DNA from 2 places in the Shewanella violacea DSS12 genome. Region 1 is predicted to be linked to the other one. Evidence: predicted binding sites of a transcription regulator. Region 1 holds the regulator's gene; the other holds the start of a gene.

Region 1 (11,173 bases):
AGCTCGGTTTAGAGTATAGAAATGGAAGTCTTTAACGCCTTCTCGGGATAAGACTTTAACCATGTCGATAGCTACGTTGGCTCCCACCATTTGACGGGTAGCAGGATCGTCATCTAAACCATCAAATTGCTTATGTAACCAGCCTGGAATTGACACATTCGTCATTCCTGCGAAACGCTTAAGCTGCTTAAAGTTAGTCACAGGCAAGATACCAGGCACAATCTCGGCATCGATACCAGCCGCGACACAACGGTCACGGAATCTTAGGTAAGACTCGACATCGAAGAAGAACTGAGTGATGGCGCGGTTCGCCCCCGCATCTATCTTCCTCTTCAGGTTTATCAGGTCGGCCTGAGCATTAGTGGCATCCGGATGCACTTCAGGATAAGCCGCCACCGAGATATCAAAATCGGCGACAGAGCGAAGCAGGCGCACCAGATCATTAGCAAAACGAGTCGGCCTAGGGCTGCCATCAGGCAAATCACCACGAAGTGCAACAATATCGCGAATACCTGAATTCCAGTAATGTTTAGCTAATTCTTTCAGCTCTTCATCACTGGCATCGACTAAGGTCAAGTGAGGAGCGGCCACCAAATCTGTCTCTCTCTGAATACGTTCGATAACACCATGGGTACGGTCACGTACGCCAGAGTTAGCACCGTAAGTCACAGACACAAACTTAGGTTTTAATGGCTCGAGACGACGAATAGAATTCCAGAGGATGGTTTCCATCTCAGGTGATGCTGGAGGGAAAAATTCGAAAGAAACGTTAATGTCACCATTAAGCTCAGCCAAGCTCTGGTTTAGCGATGTTGAATGTTGTGCGTGATGAAAACCCATTTCAATCCCCTCTACTGCAGTACTTAACTGAAAAATAAAACCATCTAGACGTTTGGACGTCTAGATATCCATATTAGTTAAACTGAGTTTGAAGTCAATAGCTAATAGAGTACTAAATTCAAATAAGATAGAACAGAGAGAACGGGCTAAGTCCTATGGAACGCGGCAGAGCCGCTGCTAGAAACTGAGAATACCAGGAAACGAGGACGGCCTGGGGCCTTAGAGAATGCAGCAAAGCTGCTTCGAGAAAACAAGGATGCGAGGATGCGAGGATGCGAGAAAAAGCTTTGGATCTTATCTCGCAGCCAACTTGTTGGCGAGTTCGAAGCCCAGCGACCTCGAAGTGAGAACGAGAATACGAGGACGGCCTATGGCCTTCGAGAATGCAGCAAAGCCGCTGCTAGAAAACTAGGGTGCGAGAAAAAGATTTTGATCTTCCCTCATAGCCAACTTGTTGGCGAGCTCGCAGCGCAGCGACCTCGAAGTGAGTACGCGAACGCTCTCGGATCGCAGCGTTCTCGTAGCGTAGCGAGCTGCTATTCCTGTAACAGATCCCGACAGATCTGCGCCAGATCCGACTGCACGGCAGCGGCCGTCACTTCACGCCCAGCGCCGGGGCCCCTGATGATAAGAGGATTATCCTGATAAAATTGACTGCGGATCACAAACACATTGTCACCCGGTGTTAAATTGGCATAGGCATGTTGAGTCTCGACCCATTCCATGCCAACAGCAGCCTTAAGCTGACCATTGACGACATCCAGTCCGGCAACATATCTCAAGACCTTATTTTGCTCTGCCGCAGCCTGAAATTCTTGCAACATCTCATGATCTAACTCATGGATACGTGTTAGAAACTGATCCAATGGAATATCGGCTAAATCAGCAGGTACTAATGACTTGAGCTCAATATCTTCCAGTTCAATCTCGTGGCCAATCTCACGGGCCAGAATCAACAACTTACGTTGCATATCTCGCCCCGATAGATCATCACGGGGATCCGGCTCAGTAATACCTAAGCCTCTAGCCTCCAATACCAGTTCTGAAAAAGGCTTCTTAGCGTCATACTTCTCGAATAACCAGCATAAGGTGCCAGAAAAAATGCCACCTACGGCTTCGATAGTATCGCCACTGTTATGTAGATCATTCAATGCATGTTGAACCGGTAGACCCGCTCCGCAACTGGCGTTGTAACGCCAGAACAATCGACGATTACCCAGCTGTTGCTTGAGCTCTTTATAGAAGGCCAAGGGGCCTGAACCTGCCAGCTTATTTGCACTAACCACATGTATTCCACGGGCAAAAAATTCTGGGTATTGCAGAGTCAAATCTGCACTGGCACTGATATCCAGGGCAACTAACTCATCACACTCTAGGGCCTGAAGCTGCTCGAAAAGATGATCGTATAACCAAGGCGTAGCCTGCTGCTCAAACTCCTGTTTCCAGGCGTCGAGATCGATCCCTTGCTCTTTCAACAAGGCCTTCTTAGAACTCAACAAACCAATAAGCTCGACATTGGCTTCGAGCTCCTTATTGAGCGATCCACGGACACGGTTAAACAGATCCACCCAAGCCTCACCAATATTACCCGTTCCCAGTAGTAGCACACCGATGCGCTTACGGGGGCCGGCACATCGACGATGTACTTTCTGAGTGAGCAGATTAACCTGAGCCGAAGGCACTAAGGTCACCAGACTCAAACCATCTTTAAACAGAGGCCTTGCATCTCGACTCAAGAGACGGGCGAACCTACGGCGATAAAGGCTGGCATCGGCACTCACCAGGGCCACTAAGCCAAGATCTTCACGGGAGCTAAGGTCTGACACCCCAAGCGCTTCCGACTGGAGAATAGCTTCTACTTGCTTGTGATTTTCATGGGTAAAAGCGAGCTCTACACGATCGTGGGCCAACTTCCAATGAGCCAAGGGAAGCAGCTCAGCTTGTTCCAATAACTCGGCCAGATTAGCAATTTTGTTTTTGATCCTGAAATTAAACAGAGATACGCTGGCCAAATTTGTCACCACAGGCGCACTGGCCGAAGAGCTTTTCGGTGCGATCAGGGTAAAATCTGTATGAGATGCATAGCTAGAACGAACCGCTAAGCTTACCTGAGTATCGAACAGAGGCTGTAGCGAACGATTGTGTAATACTGGTGAGCCTAGATGTGCCAGACGATTAGCTTCGTCCAGAGACAGGCTCTTGAGTAGCTTGGCATCACTAATCTTATTCGGATCGGCATTGAATACCCCTTCAACGTCGGTCCAGATGGTCACACGTTCGATATCCGCCAGACTGGCGATAAGAGTGGCACTGTAATCTGAACCATTTCGGCCGAGCAACAGAGTTTCTCCCCGGCTGTTGGCACAGATAAAGCCGGTAATAATGAGCCTCTCGTTGGGGTGAGCATTAATCGAATTCTGCACACGCTGACGAGATTCATCCAGCCTAATCAGAGGTACTGCGCCTTCATCGGCTAAGAGTAAGCTTCTGGCATCGACATCCGATGCGGCGACCCCTGACTCCCTGAGTAGAGCAGCAAGTAGACGGGCTGACCAACGTTCACCGAAGCTCACTACCTCACTTCTTTTATATTCGTTTAACACCTCTAGAGAGAACAGGCTGATAAGCTGATACTTATCGATAGACAAGCGTTCCCTTAGGCTTCTGGCCTGTTCATTAGAGAGCAGCTGTTCGATCAAATTTTGCTGAAAGCTGATCAACACCTGTAACTCTTCCTGCCATAGCAGACCGGTATCTTTTAACTCTAATAGTTTATATAGGAAGTTAGTGCTCTTACCCGCAGCGGATACCACAACGAGATCGTCGCTGTTGCCGTGAGTGAGAAGGATATGAGCAACCCGGCGATAACAATCAGCATCCGCTAAACTGGAGCCTCCAAACTTATGCAAATGACAACGTGCCATCTCTTACTCCTATAATACCGGTTAACGACTGGCAGCTAATGCTGCAAAGAGTCCGGCTTGAACATCGGCAACTAAATCATCGGCATCTTCGATACCTACGGACAGACGGATAAGGGTCTCTTTTACTCCGGCTGCAGCGCGAGCCTCAGGCTCCATGGCTCTGTGGGTCATTGTCGCAGGAACCGCGACTAAACTTTCTACCCCACCTAAACTTTCAGCCAGTGAAAAAATAGAGAGTTTATCCAAGAATGCCACCAGCTCCTTCTCTCCACCCTTGAGTTCGAAACTCAACATGGCACCGAAGCCTTTCTGCTGTTTCGCGGCAATCTTATGACCCGGATGTGTTTCAAGACCCGGGTAGTATACCTTTTCCACGGCCAAACTAGTGGTTAATACTTCTAATATGCGCTGAGCATTAGCCTGATGCTCACGAATACGTACCGCAAGGGTACGAATACCACGTAAGGTTAGATAACTATCGAAGGCTGACCCAGTTAGGCCTAAGGTATTCGACCACCAATGTAATAACTCACCTAACTCGGCATCCTTAGCGACGACGGCACCACCGACTACGTCGCTATGGCCATTGATGTACTTAGTGGTCGAGTGAATAACGATATCGGCGCCGAGAAGCAAAGGTTGCTGTAGAATTGGCGACAGGAACGTATTATCGACCACCACTAAGGCATCTACTAAGTTACTTGCCTTGGAAATAGCTTCGATATCGACGACACGCAGTAGTGGATTAGACGGTGTTTCCAGCCAGACCATCTTAGGCTTGCGAGCAATAGCAACTTCGAGTGCAGCGCTGTCGGTCTGATCGACAACAGCTAACTTAAACGCTCCCTTCTTAGCCAAGTTAGTAAACAGACGATAGCTACCGCCATAACAGTCATGGGGAACCACAAGCAGGTCATCGGGACCCAACAGGCTAGTCACTAATGTAATCGCAGCCATACCTGTACAAGTCACTATGCCAGTTGCGCCTTTTTCCAGGCTAGCAATGGCATCCCCAAGAATAGATCGAGTCGGATTACCCGAACGGCTATAATCGAAGTCTCTAGGATTCTTATGGCCATCGAAGCAATAATTAGTCGATAAATAGATAGGGGGCACCACAGCACCATGTTGGGTATCGGATTCAATCCCTTGACGCACTGCAATTGTGGCTAACTTACGTTCGGTCATCTACTACTCCTAAACTATTTACTGAACACCTTTCCCCTACAAAAAATGGTTAAGAGATGTCTGGACGTCTAAATGTACCTAAGGGAAAGCCTAGCGTCAACCGAATATAGCCGTTTAGACGTCCAAACATATGGAAATCTATTTGCAATTGTCATAAATAAGAGGCAATAATTTGACTGTACAATTTAAAGGGTTAAAATCTGCCCCGAATTTTGAATATACAGGTGAGTCAATGACTGAGTGGAATGGCGATTATATCAGCCCATATGCTGAACACGGCAAGAAGAATGAACAAGTAAAGAAAATTACTGTTTCTATTCCCTTGAAGGTACTTAAGGTTCTTACCGATGAGCGCACCCGTCGCCAAGTGAATAACCTGCGTCATGCCACCAATAGTGAGTTGCTGTGCGAAGCATTCTTGCATGCATACACAGGTCAGCCTCTGCCTAACGATGATGACTTGTCTAAAGATAAGCCCGATACTATCCCGTCCGAAGTGAAGCGCTTGATGGATCAGATGGGTATCGCCTGGGAAGATGTGGAGTAAGCAGACTCACTAAAATCTTGAACAGTCAGTTTCAGGGATCGCATTGCGCTCCCTGCTCTCTTCTACACTAGTATCACCCCTGCCGAAACAATCGAGTCAGACTAATACATCAGATAAATAGTGCTAACTATTTCGCCATTCACAATACAATTTAGAGAAAAGCCGTGCTTTCAATGATAGATCCAACAACTCTGGCTCTAGCCTCGTTAATTATCTTCTGTGGCGCCTTAACCCAGAGCCTAATAGGTTTTGGCTTAGCCGTTGTCGCATCCCCTTTACTCTATATTGTCGATCCTGAGTTGGTACCTGTCCCGGTTATCGTCATGGGCTTCTCTATCTCCTTATTGACACTAATAAGAGAGCGAGGCGCCCTGAAGTTTAATGGGCTGCAATATGCACTACTTGGGCGAATACCAGGGGGCTTTATTGGTGTAGCACTATTAATATATGCACCACAAGCAATTCTTGGCTTGGCCATATCAGGCATAGTTGCCGCGGCAGTCATTTTAAGTTTACTCAAGTTCAACTTAGCCGTTAACCGCAAGAGTCTATTTGGCGCCGGCGTGATATCTGGCATATTTGGCAATATTGCCGCTATCGGCGGCCCGCCATTAGCAATTCTGCTTTCAGGACAAGATGCCCGTCAGTTTCGCGCCGCGCTATCAGCCTTCTTTGTCTTCAGTTCATTAATTGCCTTGGCTATTTTAGCCGTCACTGGCTTTATCAATGTCAGACATATATGGCTATCTCTGTTGCTTATGCCATCGGTGATCTTAGGTTATCTAGTGGCGGGAAGACTGATAGGACGAGTAGATAAAGATAAGACTCGCACCGCAACCCTCATCTTATGTTCAATCAGTTCAGTTTTGTTAGCCGTAAAGTCGTTAATGGAATTATAGAAAAGAGAGATACGAGAGCGTGACTCCGTCACTGTGAGTACGGAGCTTACCCCTCGGAGAACGCAGCAAAGCTGCTGCGAGAAGGCCTAAAAGCGAGGACGGAGCTTTGCTCCTCCGAGAAGGCTGAGAAGCGACTAGGAGGACGTCACTGCGCGAGGGCGTGACTTCGTCACAGGGACAAGCTTTAGCTCTTCTCTCGCAGCCAACTTGTTGGCGAACTCGTAGGGAACTTGTTCCCATCCTCGAAGCACAGCGTCCTCGAAGTGAGCTTACGAACATTCTCGAAACCAAGTGCCCTCGAAGCTGCTTTTAAAAATGATACGAAGTCTGCAGCACACCACCTACGGCATCATCGCTGCCGACTATGCCGGTAAAATCCAGGTAGAAGACTCGACCAAATTCGAAGCCTGTACCCAATGAGTAGATATTCGCTCTGTTGTCTTTCATATCGCGGCGATAACCTACACGCAATGCAAACCAATCTGTAGCCTTCAACTCGCCGCCAACACGCCAATATTGTGTACCTTCAATTTCTTCGAAGCGCTTATGGGCATTGAGATCTATATCTGAGGTCAAAGTTAGGCTACCCCAGTCGTAAGCCACACCTGCAGTAAAGATAGGCTCAATCTGATAGGTAAACTTACGACCTTGGGCTTCTACCGTCTCCACATCTTGGCTGATAAGATTACGACCCGACAGGCCGATGGTTAATCCAGATATAGGCTCCATGGCAATACCAACATCTAAGTTAAATGTGACCTCATCATTTCTGTACTTGGAATCATTAAAATCACTGGCTTCGAAGTTATTGGCACTGACTACGTAGTTGTATGTATCTATCCGCTGAAACTTAGGCGATATCCCCACAGCAATGGGCATATTGACGATTGAAAGTGGAAAACTCAGGGCTACGCCTAAATCAGAAACCACACCGGCAACCACAGCCCCTTGTGAATCTAAGTCTGCTAGGCCTGGGGGGGTATTAGCATCTAAGCCATTAAGGCTGTCTATATCCGACTGGGCTATAGCAGCGACTCCAATAGCATCGATATAGCTCTTATAAAATACCGCCATAGGCATCTTATGTGTGGGTAATACGATAGAAAATCCAATGCCTACACTTACATAAGCATTATTATCTTTTAAAGACTCGAGATCGCTAACTAGGTCATCACGAAACTTATCTACCCCTGTAGCATTACCTGCAGTGATTGCAGCGTCTAGAGCATCATAGGAGTCTTGCAGTGAGTCAAACTTATCTAGCATCTGATCTTTATCGGCGCCATCGGCTCCGAGTACCGGGAGTAACATGGCAAAATTATTGAACTTAGGTGCTTGTAGGGCCAATAGAGCGGGATTAATGAAGGCTGCCCCTACACGGTTTGATGAAGCCACGCCTGCGCCGCCCATGGCATCGCTGCGAGCCTCGTAGTATTGCTGCCCAGCGATAGCCATCGACGGGGAGAGTATCAGTGCACAGCTAAGTGCAAGTTTGAGCATTTTCATCCGTTCAGCCCTTATCTTTATTTTTATTTTCTGATGTTCATTACCTTCTCCCTACTTGGTAAAACTCAGCTTAGCGCTCTGAATAATACTGACAAAAATAAGTAGCAAGACATAAAAACAGTCGAATTTAAAGATAGTCCAACATTCTGAATTGTGTACGACGAACGCTTAAAAAACCAACACTAGTATCGATTTATTTTAATCTTTTTTTTAACAGGATTATCCCCCCAATAGGCATATAAGCTAACCAACTAATAAGTATGAATATCTACCACGTTTGATGGCTAATTAATCCACTGGGTAAATGACTAAATTCACAGTTAGTAAGTATAAATTATCTCTATTTGTCCTAAAGCACATAATCCTTAAAATGTTCAGCAGTAAAACCTACGAATTCTCTTAATATCGCTGGCTGAAATTTGTCTTTATGATAAAGCAGATAAAATGGTGTGTCGGCGACTCGCCAATCTTCAAATACTGAGACTAATTCACCACGATTGAGTTCTTCGACGCAATACAGCTGCGGCAATCTAACTATGCCATTGCCCGCCAAAGCGCTGTGTTTCATCGCCCTGCCATTTTTACAGCGAAAAACCCCATTGATATGCACATCGAGTTTATGCTCACCATTATCCACATGATAGAAGGACCAGTTATTGATCGATCCCGTTATACACTGGTGTGTTTTGAGTGATTTCGGATCTTGCGGGTAACCTCTAGACTGCAGATACTTAGGTGATGCTAAGGTCAAATTGGAAATATCCATCAGTTTACGTGCCACCAGCCCGGAATCTTCCAGCTCGCCCATCCTAAAGACCAGATCGAACTGATCAACTAATAGATCGACCCTTTGGCTACTAAAATCCAGCTCCACTGAGATCCCGGGATACTTAAGGATAAAGTCATTAATCAGACCAGCCACAACCTCCTCACCGAGATAACCACCGACACAGTTGATCTTGATGCTCCCCTGTAAGTTTTGAGCATTGTCTACGGCAATATCCACCGCCTGGTCGATACTGTCTAAGGCCGCCTTGCACCGACTAAAAAATGCCAGCCCTTGCTCAGTTAAACGTTGTGCTCTTGTCGTCCTGGTAATAAGTGTCACCCCTAGGTAGGACTCTAAATGGGACAACTGTTTAGAGAGATGGGAGCGTGAACAAATCAAGACTTCGGCCGCCTTAGTAAAGCTTCCTTGTTCAGCTATCACAGTGAACGCCTTAACATCTGCCAGATTTATTTCACTTTTACTCATACTCGATTCTCATATTGAAGATGCCAATTAGATTATGACATTAGGTGCCGCCTAGAAACAATCATGTTCTTTGCAGGGTATATATCAACAATAGCTCTAATTCTATAATGCTTGCAACTTGATTGAACGACTCAATAACCAGTCGCTTCTATCCCTCTAATAAGCAGATCAGAAGGTATAAACAGATGAAAGAACTTATCGTAATTACAGGCGCATCTTCAGGTATAGGCGCTGCTATGGCCAAGGCATTCAGCGCTAAGGGTCATCCGCTACTTTTATTGGCTCGCCGCCTCGAGCCCATGTTGGACCTAGAGCTAGAGAACAGCCTATGTATCAGTGTCGATGTAACAGACGGTGAAGCAATTAAGGCCGCTATTGCTACCTCAGTTGCCAAATTTGGCCCAGTTGGCGGCTTGATTAATAACGCTGGGGTCATGTTACTTGGCCACACAGATACTCAAGACCCTGCCGAGTGGAGCCGCATGATCAACATCAATGTCATGGGCGTACTCAATGGTATCCATGCTGTATTGGCCGATATGAAAGCACGCAAGACGGGGACTATCATCAATATCAGTTCGGTCGCGGGTCGTAAATCCTTCCCTAATCATGCGGCCTACTGCGCCACTAAATTTGCGGTACATGCACTGACCGAAAACATTCGCGAAGAAGTGGCCACCCATGATGTACGCCTTGTGACAATAGCGCCTGGGGCTGTTGAAACTGAGTTACTGTCACACACTAGCAGTGATGAAATAAAAGCCGGCTATGCAGATTGGAAAGAAGAGATGGGCGGCGTTATCGCGCCAGAAACTATCGCAGATGCGGCTTTATTTGCTTACCAGCAACCTCAAAGTGTCTGCGTGCGTGAAATCGTATTAGCTGCGACTCGTCAGCAAGCATAACAAGATACAAGTCATCGACAATCTAGGCAGCAGGGGTCGTGCATGTATGTCGTAGCAGGGCATTGCTGCCTAATACCAATAGATATAAGGCAGCAATAGCCGTGTTTGCTCTGACCCAAGTTTCGAGAAACTTGTCTCTTCGATTTAACCTTAAAAGGCACCAAGAGGCTAATTGACTATTAACCCTTTATTGCGATCCCCTTACTGCGACTCCTTTATTGAATTTATAATGGTCATCTTGATAAAAAAGTCTATTCAGGCAATCTCCCAAATTTAACCTTGTCGATCTCTGGGTATTGCAGCAAGTTCAACTCCACCAAGGGGCGGATTTTACCTATTGTGACAGAGACACCGGCCCAACCATCTTCATCCATCTCGAACACCACATAGGCAGTGCCATCCTTGAGCTCATAATATTTCACCTCGCCAGCCATCTTATAGGGACTTATTAGCTGAGCTAGTGTTTGCGCCAACTGACGTGCCGTTACATCTTGCTTCAATGGAGTTTCGATCATCTTGGTGCTATTGAAGGGATCGTCCCCACCTACTTGAATAAACTCCACCATCTGCAGATCATACCCTTCCATGTCTTGAGGTAAAATCATGTTAATAGGGCTGACATCGACAGAATCTTTCTGACTGCTACATTGGAGCAACGCAGCTCTGGACTCTGAAACTCTCTGCTTAAACTCATAGACGGAATTATCGTGATCTCGACTAACTGATGAATCTAGATAATAAGGGAAACCAGCCGCCTTATTGAGCACTAAAGCATACTTGTTATTTGCATGAACAATATAATCGGAGAAGTTAGCATGTTTCTGCACATCACATTGAGCTGTGTACTGATCTAGCAGGCGAAAAGCGATTAAGACCTCCCGGTGAAAACTATCTAGCTCATCCGTTATTTGCTGCCTTTTCCCTTGGAAACTTGCTAACCCGTAGCCCGCTAAAAATACCAAGATAGCGAGTAATATTAAAGGGAGTGCTTTAGGAAAGGTCCGTTTCAAACTCATATTTATTCCTTTGATTTATGTCGAACATAGTTATTGAATTTATCTTTAACAGGTCCATCAGCACCTCACCTATGAATCAATCTATGTTCCAAT
Region 2 (11,173 bases), 1.5 Mb from region 1:
GTTAAGTCACCAGCCGCAATGGTTTCTGAAATAAATTGCATTTCACTTGGTTCACCACCTAAAGGTTTTAAAATTGATGATGAGATGACAAATGCAACCGTAATAATACCCAAGATAGCGAGGAAAATAACGATAGCTAGGTTCCAATAGAGAGTGTGTATCGGCGCAAAGGCTTCTGCGGCATCAATTTCAGATATTACAGCCCAACGTATGCCATGAATATCTATGGGGGTAAATGCTGATAATACTGAGTTACCGTTATAATCGATAATCACTTTATAGCCATCCTTGCCATTGATAGCCAGTTTGGCGGCCTCAGTATCGACGCCATTATCTTTAACATTGCCGGCGAATGATGCTAAGACAGAGTGGTCCTGTGGACTCAAAAATGAGTCTGAACGCATTAAGTAATCACCACCTACCAAATAACTCTCACCAGTATCTCCCATCCCTTCTCTTTGCTGCATGAGTTCATTAACTTTGTCTATGGATAACTGCAGCGCGATAATGACTGGGCTTCCCTCACGATTGTTCAATGGTAAAGCAATGAATGCCGCAGGCTCATTATTACTCGGTGCATAACGAATAAAATCAGACATACCGAAAGTGTCTCTGTTTTTAACCTGTTTGAACAAGGTGCCTAAACCTGAGTTGCTGTAGCTACCCGTTACTAAGTTGGTTTGATAATCTGCCTCTTTAGCAACGGTATAAAAAATTTCACCCTTATCTTGGATCAAGAAAAAATCATAATATCCATATACCTTAAGAAACTCTTCAAAATAAGCTTGGTTGTCATGGGCGGTACGAGTTAAAGAATCAGCAGAGCTAAAATCAAGGGTTTTATTGATCGTACTGGCCAGTATTGTTATGTCGCCTTGTCGCTCTGAAAAGTAATTTTTTATTTGTGTTTTCTTTGTGTCTCTAACCGCAACTAGCTTAGAGGATACCTCGGCTTCGATAGAAGAACTTGCGGTGTAACTGGCAATAAATCCAAGCGCTAATATTGGCACTAAAGCGATTAATAAAAACGTGATTAGCAGCTTATTCTTTAATTTCATGAATGTTCCTTTAAATCTCATGTTTATTCGTTAACTGTCACCATTCACACTGCCAAGATAAATAATTGTATTTATTAGCCAGCTGAAAATAAGTCAATAAATAATATGACGTGCAAGTGTTCAGGGTAAAACGCGCGCAAATAGTAAGTCTTTTGTTGTACGCAAGTAAAGCGATTTAACATTAGCAGCTGCTAATCTCATGAATATTTACAATCGAGGCGTTGTTAATCTGAGGCAACCTCATAAATTTAATTATACGTTTGTGGACTGAGCACTAAGCTCAGCAAGGATAAATTAGCTCATCCATTGCTTTAATACTTCTTGTTATCGATTTTAAAGCAGCTATTTAGCTTCTCGATTGGATTTATAGACATCTAGGTCATTGATACTTTTCCATCGGATTGATATATGAACGATTATAATTTCAGGCTTGATTTTTGTGTGGCTTCACAGTGAAAAGATAGGCGGAAGGGTTAGAGCTAATTAATCTTAGCTCTAACAAAATATATCCATGTCTTTAGTGAGTTTTTGTTTTTAAATAATTAGCTGGTGTTTAGCTATATAAGGTTATTACATTTAAATACTGTTGGTTTTACCATTTGTAGTTTAAGCCAACATAAGCTGTAATTGGAGTTCCTGGAGAATATAGTGTTTTCCCATATCGATATGAGGCTTGCTGTACATATTCATTATCAGTAATATTTAATACTCTGGCATTGAATGAAAGCTGTTCAGACACCTGATAAAGCGCTTTTACATTGGCGATAGTGTATCCATCTTGGATACGGTCAATACCATCATCATCTTGGCTGTTAGCGTCATCTAACCAATATTTACCAATAGATTGCACCTCTAGCATAACAGTTAAGTCTTCAATAAATTCAGGTGTGTAGCGTAACCTTACATTGGCTATGTAGTCGGGTGAAGCCGCCATTTCATTACCAGAATAATCATCATGCTGATCAAATTCATGCTTAGACTTGCTATATGCTGTACTGATATTAACTTGTTCATTAATTTTCCATGCCACAGATATTTCTATGCCTTTATGGATAACACGAGTCGCATTGGTTAAATACCTTTGCCCTGAATCGTTATAGGCATAAACAATTCCATCATCAACATCCATATAATAAACTGCAGTATCGAAAGAAATTGATTTCCAATTAGATTTGTAGCCAAGTTCATAAGTATCGGAGATTTCTGGGTCGACAGCTTTGGCATCGCCATCATCTTTAATCGTTAAGTGATATAAGCTTCCAGCGGTTGGTAAGCGAAAACTATTGGCATAACGTAAATAAACACTGCTATCTGGTGTTAAATGATAATTTAAACTTGCCTTAGGGCTAAAATGGTTAAAATTATCCGTTCTATCTTCAAGACTTTGTTTGCCGTGGCCAATATCACCATAAAGACTTAAATGGTTTTTAAAGTCGTAATGCGCATAGTCGTAGCGTGCACCTAAGGTTAAATCCAGATTTTTTGCTATATTTCGCTTATGTTGAATATATGGAGAAAGACTGATGTATTGAGTGGTGTCATCAAAAAACTTCTCCCCTTTAATAAAGGTATCTGCTTTCCAACCTGTGGTTGAATAATCAAGAATCTGGTAAGAAAATAGATCCCCTTGGGTAAGCTCTATATCCAAACCAATACTTGTATCGCTATCATTAGAGTGTTCAAAGTTTGCTAATGCTAATAAGCCTAAGGTTTGTACTTTAGACTCTATTTTGGGCATATTTTGATTCCAAGTTGCCGTGTAATCATTGGTACGGTAACGATAATAAGGAATCAATGAATAATAATTATCGCCGGCAGTTTTGTCCCACTGGCTAGAGAGTCTCATATATTGAGTTTTACGTAATGGATCACTGGCTAAAACATCATCAGATAACCCAGAGTTAGTCTTGTCATTGTTATACAAATCTTCAGTTAAATTTCCAGCCATTTCTTGTTCAAGATCTGAAATCACCAAAGAAGTCACTAAACGTTCATTATCACCTAGGTCTAGTTCATGGCGAAGTGTTAACTCAGCGCGCTTCGATCCTGTATGGTCACGCCAGCCTTCATTGTTTAGATATGAAGCCGACACTCTGAAACCTTGGGTATCAGACAGTATATTGCTGTGACTGAATTGCACCTTAGAATACTCATCTTCCCCGAGCATCAAATTGATATCTGTTTCAGGTGACTCAGCCACCTCTTTTGATAAAATATTAACGGTTGCCGCGACAGCACCAGAGCCATATAAGGCAGTACCGGCGCCTTTCAACACTTCCATTCTGGCAATATTCGAATTAAAACTGGACCACCAAAGTGCGTTATGGTTAAAAAACGCAGGGGATTGCAGCGGAATATTATCCTGCAAATACAAATAGTAACCACTGGTATTCATTGGCATTCTAATTGCCGCTTTGTGACCTTGCCCGCCAGATAACTGGTCAATTAACACACCTGAAATACTGTTAAGTGATTCAGCTGCATGCTGACCATTATCAATAGCTAGTTCTTCTTTGCTGATCCCTTGTAGCGACATTGCCAGATCAGTATCTAACGACTCCTGACGTGTTGCCGTTACGCTAATACGTTCAATGTTACCCTGGTCATACAAGGGGGATAAAGTGTCAGCTAAAGCTGGGTTGCAATATTGAATAACAAGAAGAGAAAACAGACAATATTTTACTTTTTTAGTCATAGAAACAAATATTTTTTGATTAGCTTAATTGTTGCCATTGTAAGTGTTTTGGTTTTTTACTTGTGCGACAAAGTGTCGCACATGTGTGATTCTCGTGTCAGCCATGGCATATCTAGTGTGTCTGGTATGTATAGCGTGGTGAGAGTGGCGAATTTGCAGACTTAAATGTAAGGGGGAAACCCCCCAATAATTTAAGCTGAAGACATGACCTCAAGATACAATCAGTTATATGTGCCTATCTTGTCTTTTTCCATAAGCCCATGGGTGGGAGCTAGGGGGATATTGCCTAGCCATAAGCTGATGAACGAGAAGCATGGAAGCTGAACTGGCCTTTTTGTATGGACATAATTGGCGAACTGGCTAAATAAATGGGTTTGCTTGTCTCAATAGGGCGGCTTTGACTGGGCGTTATAGGTGCTTTAGATAACATAAAGAGACAGATCCCGGCCTAAAAGAACACCGGGATGACAGGCTATTTCGTTTAGGCCTAAAAACTGCTGAATGACGGGGGCGACACAATAGATTTCGGTCTAAATATCACCGGAATGACTGTGGGCGGCACAATGGATTCCGGCTAAACCCTTGCCGGAATGACCAGGGAAACTCTGGGCTGCCCTGTTATTTATTGCATGCTCAGGCTCAAGCTTTGGAACTAGCTGGTTGTAATCGGACTGTCGTGATGAGCTTTCAACTGCTGGAACAAGAGGTCTTTCAAGTTCGCGCGTTGTAATTTTAGCTGATGCATATGCTCGTCATCGGTTGGACTACCGTCAATTTCTAGCTGACGAATATCATAATCGAGTAGGTGATACTGCTTGGATAATGTTGTGAATGTTTCGTCTTTATAATTCAAATAAACAATGTCTTGTTTATATTCTGGAAAGTCGAAAATAAGCGCATGATTCTCATTTAGCATAGGTAACCCCTGAATGGTGAACTGAAACTATTATTCGGAACGTATTTAGGAACTTATGTCGGTAATTATGTTTGAAACTTGTTTTGCTACTGTAGCCACTATAGCACTATGAAGTTTAATAAGAAGTGGGGCTAGATCATACTTACCTCATTTGATCTAAATGCAGCAGCAGGCATTTATCCCCAAGGCACGTAAGACCCACAGGGTCTTTCTCGTGCATCTGTTCCATAGGGTTATGGGAAATGTCTTATGTATGTCAGGAATATGCAAGACCATTCACATCATACGAGCAGTCCTCCTTGCCCTAGTCTTGATTACGAGAAGGGGTGGACCTTGGGATCTACATCCAAACGGAGTTTGGAAAGTGAAAACTAGATCCCGGCCTAAAAGAGCACCGGGATGACAATCAAAAAGAGTAAACACTCCTTACTCCCGCTCAGGGCTGCATTCTTTGTTTTAGACCTCTGGTCACCAGACGGACAAGTCCGCCTTCCGGTTCAGGGCTATACTCTTTGTTTTAGGCCGTTGGCCACCGAGCAAACAAGTTTGCTCTCCCGCTCAAGGCTGTGGCCTTAATAAAAACTAATCAGTCCGCGACCAGGGTAATCCAAGATCCCGATTATTCGGAATCACTCCCTATTCTGGATCATAGTCCAACACCGGAGAGAGCCATCTCTCGGTTTCTTCTATACTCATACCCTTACGCTGCGCATAATCCTCTACCTGATCTTTGCCGATATTGGTCACGCCAAAGTAACGTGACTTAGGATGGGCGAAGTACCAGCCAGAAACTGCAGCTGTGGGGTACATGGCGTAGCTCTCGGTGATATTAAGACCTATGGTCTCATCAGGCTTTAATAGATCCCAAAGCAGGCCCTTCTCTGTGTGGTCGGGGCAAGCTGGGTAACCAGGCGCCGGTCGTATGCCTTTATACTTCTCACGAATAAGCGCTTCGTTATCTAACACTTCATCAGATGCATAACCCCAGAACTCCTTACGCACGCGTTCATGCATGCGCTCGGCGAAGGCTTCGGCCAAACGGTCGGCCAGACACTTGAGCATGATGGCGCTGTAGTCATCGTGGTCTGCTTCGAAGCGTGCAATATGCTCGTCGATACCATGACCTGCGGTAACTGCGAAGCCGCCCATGTAGTCGGCAACCCCTGAGTCTTTCGGCGCGACAAAGTCGGCCAGACAGAAGTTGTCGTTGCCCACACGCTCTATCTGCATGCGCAGGTGATGTAGGGTTATTATTGGTTTGTCGCGAGACTCATCCGTTCCATCACAAGAGTACAGCTCAATATCGTCATGATTGACGGTATTAGCCGGAAACAGGCCAATAACGCCCTTGGCGGTAAGCCATTTCTCGTCGATGATTCGCTTCAACATGGCCTTGCCATCGGCAAACAGCTTAGTGGCTTCCTCGCCTACGACCTTATCGGTTAAGATTTTAGGGAAGTGTCCATGTAGCTCCCAGCTGCGGAAAAATGGCGTCCAATCGATACGATCTACTAGGTCTTCTAATGGATAGTCATCGAATACCTGACGCCCTAGCTGATTGGGGATAAATGGGGTGTAGTTGTCCCAGTCATACTTGCAGCGATTATCACGGGCCGCTTCGATAGTGGTGATGATCTTACGTTTGGTCTGTGACAGGCGCTTCTCGCGCATCACATCATATTCCTCATAGGCGGCGTCTATGGTGGCCTGACGAGTCTCGTTATTAATCAGCTTTGACACCATAGGCACGGCGCGGGAGGCGTCGGCGATATAGATGGCGCCCGTCGGTGAGTGAGGGGCAATTTTCACAGCTGTGTGAATTTTCGAGCAAGTTGCGCCGCCGATAATCGTTGGAATGGTTAAGCCCGCCTTATGGAAGCTCTTAACGTTATGCACCATCTCATCCAGACTTGGGGTGATAAGCCCTGACATGCCTATGATGTCGACGTTCTCGGTAATGGCCACATCGATGATCTTCTCCACCGGCACCATGACTCCTAAATCAATAACATCATAGCCGTTACAGGCCAGTACCACGCCGACGATATTCTTGCCGATATCGTGCACGTCGCCCTTAACTGTGACCATTAAGATCTTGCCGTTCGATTGACCTGGGGTCTTCTCTTCTTCGATATAAGGGTTGAGGTAAGCCACGGCTTTTTTCATCACCCGGGCCGATTTAACGACCTGGGGCAGGAACATCTTGCCCGAGCCGAACAGGTCACCGACCACATTCATGCCGTCCATCAAGGCACCTTCGATCACATCCAGCGGACGGCTCGACGCCGCTCGCGCCTCTTCTGTGTCTTGGACGATATAATCTGTGATGCCTTTAACCAGGGCGTGAGACAGGCGTTTATTGACCTCCCAGCTGCGCCATTCGAGATCTTCTTTCTTGGCTGTTTGACTGCCGTCGCCGCGGAACTTCTCCGCAACTTCTAATAAGAGTTCTGTGTTATTAGTGGCATCACCATTCTTATCCACTGCGGTGCAAGGCAAGTTGCCGACTATGGCCTCAACCCTTTCCTTAAGTTCAGGGTCGATGTCGTCATAGATGGATAATTGACCTGCGTTGACGATGCCCATGTCCATGCCAGCTTGAATGGCGTGGTAGAGGAACACGGCATGAATAGCCTCTCGTACCGGGTTGTTACCACGGAAGGAGAAGGAGACGTTAGATACACCGCCGGAGATCATGGCGTGGGGCAAGGTGCGTTTTATCTCGGCGGTGGCTTCGATAAAGTCGACGGCATAGTTGTCGTGCTCTTCGATACCTGTGGCAATGGCGAAAATATTGGGATCGAAGATGATATCTTCCGGCGGGAAGCCCACCTTATCCACCAATACTCGATAGGCGCGGGTACAAATCTCTATCTTGCGCGCCTTTGTATCGGCCTGACCCTGTTCGTCGAAGGCCATGATGATAGCTGCGGCGCCGTAGCGTTTAACTAAGGTGGCCTGCTGGATAAACTTCTCTTCTCCCTCTTTAAGCGAGATAGAGTTAACGATACCTTTACCTTGAATACACTTGAGGCCGGCCTCGATCACTTCCCACTTGGAGGAGTCGATCATAATCGGCACACGTGAGATGTCCGGCTCGGAGGCGATAAGGTTGAGGAACTTGTGCATGATCTCCACGCCGTCGAGCATGCCCTCATCCATGTTGATATCTATGATCTGCGCGCCATTCTCTACTTGATCGCGGGCAACAGATAACGCCTCTTCGAACTCTCCTGTCTTGATAAGACGTAGAAACTTGGCCGAGCCGGTGACATTGGTACGTTCACCCACGTTAAGAAACAGCGAGTTTTCATCTATAGTCAGTGGCTCAAGGCCAGACAGACGACAGGCCACCGGGATATCCGGCAGCTGACGGGCAGGGTGCTTGATCACGGCTTCGCGAATAACGCGAATATGATCTGGCGTGGTACCACAACAGCCACCGATGATATTAAGGAAGCCTTCCTCGGCCCACTCACCAATAATATCGGCCATCTGCTTGGGGGTTTCATCATAGCCACCGAACTCATTGGGTAGGCCAGCATTTGGGTGAGCCGAGACGAAACACTCGGAAATCTTAGATAGCTCTTCCACATAAGGGCGCAGCTCTTTAGGCCCCAAGGCGCAGTTAAGGCCAATCGATAGCGGCTTAACATGGCGTAGTGAGTTGTAGAAAGCTTCGGTGGTTTGTCCGGTCAAGGTGCGGCCTGATGCATCGGTAATGGTGCCGGAGATCATTATGGGTAAGCGTGCACCTAGATCGTCATAGACGGTCTCGACGGCAAATAGGGCAGCCTTGGCGTTTAAGGTATCGAAAATGGTTTCTACCATTATGATATCCGCGCCGCCTTCAATCAGGGCATTGATGGACTCGACATAAGCCTCCACCAGCTCATCGAAGCTGACATTACGGTATCCGGGGTCGTTCACATCTGGGCTAATAGAACAGGTGCGGTTAGTCGGGCCCAGTACACCGGCAACATAACAGCTGCGGCCAGTCTCTTGCTCGACTTCATCGGCAGCGGCGCGGGCTAGGCGGGCTCCCTCAAGGTTTATCTGGGCCGAGAACTCCTGCATGTCGTAGTCGGCCATGGCGATGCGCGTCGAGTTGAAGGTGTTGGTCTCGATAATATCGGCGCCGGCCAGTAGGTATTGTTTATGAATGCCCTTGATGGCAGCAGGCTGAGTGAGCACCAACATGTCGTTGTTGCCCTTTACATCTTTATGCCAGTCTTTGAACTGTTCGCCGCGAAAATCTTCCTCTTCCAACTTAAGATCTTGGATCATGGTGCCCATGGCACCATCGAGAATTAGGATCTCTTGCTCGAGTTGTCGGGTCAATTTTAAGGTGAGCTCTTGACCTTTCTCTTTGGTTATTATTGGGGTACTGAGGGTGTCATTGGCCATAAGTTCTACCTACCTTAATAGATCTGCGCTGCATCTCTATTGAAACCATATGCTGGTTTCGTTTGGATGTTTATACGTATAGACGTCTATACTAAACCAGACACGTTTCTGTGTCGAGTCGCCATATTGTGTGTTCTATCGCCTTGTATATTGACTTATTTCTTAATGATTTCGCCACTCTTTTTAAGGTCTGAACTATGCTTTAAACAGGCTCTTTACAGGAGAAATGTGGTGTGGAGGAAAAATAATAATCAAGCAGCCTTCAGGCTGTTGGCCCTAGTCACTTGGTTTTTTATCGTCTCATGGCCAGTTGCCAGCAACATAGCATTTAGCCTATCTAGCATGTTACTAAGCATTACACTGATTTGGCTGTCTTTAATTCTATTTTTATATGCTTTGACTAAGTAGCTTGGTCGATGATGTCTAGATATGAATTTGAGTCAAACGTACCTCTCCAGTCTCTCGTTGAGACGCTAAAACCTGTGCTTTTCACTTCATACATCCCAATTGTTTATGACTCCTTTTGCTGTGACAGTGCAATTACTCAACATTGCGCCGCTAGTTTAAAGATCACTAGTTACACTCACCTTATTGCTGAGGTGACTGCATGATTAGTGCTACGAGTCTGTTGTTAATCATATTCGCTTATGTCGGCTTGCTGTTCGGCACTCACCTTATTGCTGAGGTGACAGCATGATTAGTGCTAGGAGTCTGTTGTTAATCATATTGGCTTATGTCGGCTTGCTGTTCGGCTGTCACCTTATTGCTGAGGTGACAGCATGATTAGTGCTAGGAGTCTGTTGTTAATCATATTGGCTTATGTCGGCTTGCTGTTCGGCTGTCACCTTATTGCTGAGGTGACAGCATGATTAGTGCTAGGAGTCTGTTGTTAATCATATTCGCTTATGTCGGCTTGCTGTTCGGCTCTCACCTTATTGCTGAGGTGACAGCATGATTAGTGCTAGGAGTCTGTTGTTAATCATATTCGCTTATGTCGGCTTGCTGTTCGGCTCTCACCTTAAAGGCGAGGTGACAGCATGATTAGTGCTACAAGCCTGTTATTAATCATATTCGCTTATGTAGGCCTCTTGTATGTCATTGCTGCTTGGGCAGAATCCGGTAGTAAAGCCGCCGAAAGAATCACCACTAGTGCCGTGGTTTATGCCCTGTCATTAGCCATATATTGTACCAGTTGGACCTTCTTCGGCAGTGTGGGTATCGCGACTCGATCCAGTATCTTAATGCTCTCTATCTACTTGGGGCCGACTCTGTTGATGATAGTTATCTGGCCCTTGATGCAAAGAATATTGCTGATTAAGCAGATCTATAGGGTGACCAGTATCGCTGATTTTCTCTCGGCACGGTTTAACCGCAGTGTGTCCTTGGCAGGTCTCGCGGCTCTAGTGGCCATGATAGGCATAGTGCCTTATTTAGCCCTGCAACTTAAGGCGATAAATACGTCTATCGATTTACTTCTAGGGGTGCAAACCGAGGTTAAGCTCACCATAGCTTGGCTGGTTTGGCTGGGCGTCGCCCTGTTTACCATAGTGTTCGGTATTCGCCATCTGGATCCCACCGAGCGCCACCCGGGTATGATGTTAGCCTTAGCCGTGGAAGGCTTGGTTAAGCTGGCAGCCATGTTATCTGTGGGGGTGTTTGTCTGTTTCGTGATGTTCGACTCTCCCCTGGATATCTTTGCTCAATTGGAGCAGAAGATGCCAGAAGCGGCGGCTAAAATGTCTTCTAAGCCCGCATTTGTCACCTGGTTTAGTTATCTAGTGTTAGCAGGTTCTGCCTTTATGTTACTGCCGCGCCAGTTCCATGTGATGGTGGTGGAAAACCCAGATCCTAATCACGTTAAAAAAGTCCAGTGGTGGCTACCTGTCTATCTTATTCTGATGACTCTGTTTGTCACTCCTATCGCGGCGGCAGGCTTGCTGTTATTAGGGCCGGACACAGCCGATAGCTACATGTTGTCTATTCCCATGTTAGCCGGCCAAGAGCTATTGACCATATTCGTGTTTATTGGCGGTTTCTCGGCCTCTATGGCCATGCTAATGGTGTCGGGAATGACCCTATCTACCATGTTTAGTAACC

The links. The regulator MetJ, encoded in region 1, represses methionine synthesis genes. The targets are predictions, from matches to a motif close to TAGACGTCTAGACGTCTA.
Region 2: the regulator MetJ is predicted to act here: its motif matches at 9,148-9,165, upstream of metH (methionine synthase).

Annotation. Positions count from the first base shown of each region.
Region 1 is NC_014012.1:4,238,556-4,249,728, forward strand. Features, by position in the region: gene metF (methylenetetrahydrofolate reductase) at 1-840, opposite strand, end outside; gene SVI_RS17620 (bifunctional aspartate kinase/homoserine dehydrogenase II) at 1,377-3,764, opposite strand; gene metB (cystathionine gamma-synthase) at 3,786-4,952, opposite strand; gene metJ (met regulon transcriptional regulator MetJ) at 5,185-5,499, shown strand; gene SVI_RS17635 (sulfite exporter TauE/SafE family protein) at 5,664-6,398, shown strand; gene SVI_RS17640 (conjugal transfer protein TraF) at 6,708-7,904, opposite strand; gene SVI_RS17645 (LysR family transcriptional regulator) at 8,254-9,159, opposite strand; gene SVI_RS17650 (SDR family oxidoreductase) at 9,345-10,064, shown strand; gene SVI_RS20820 (hypothetical protein) at 10,316-11,080, opposite strand.
Region 2 is NC_014012.1:775,408-786,580, forward strand. Features, by position in the region: gene SVI_RS03080 (methyl-accepting chemotaxis protein) at 1-1,058, opposite strand, end outside; gene SVI_RS03085 (TonB-dependent receptor) at 1,651-3,753, opposite strand; gene SVI_RS03090 (YdcH family protein) at 4,406-4,669, opposite strand; gene metH (methionine synthase) at 5,306-9,076, opposite strand; gene SVI_RS03100 (sensor histidine kinase) at 10,114-11,173, shown strand, end outside.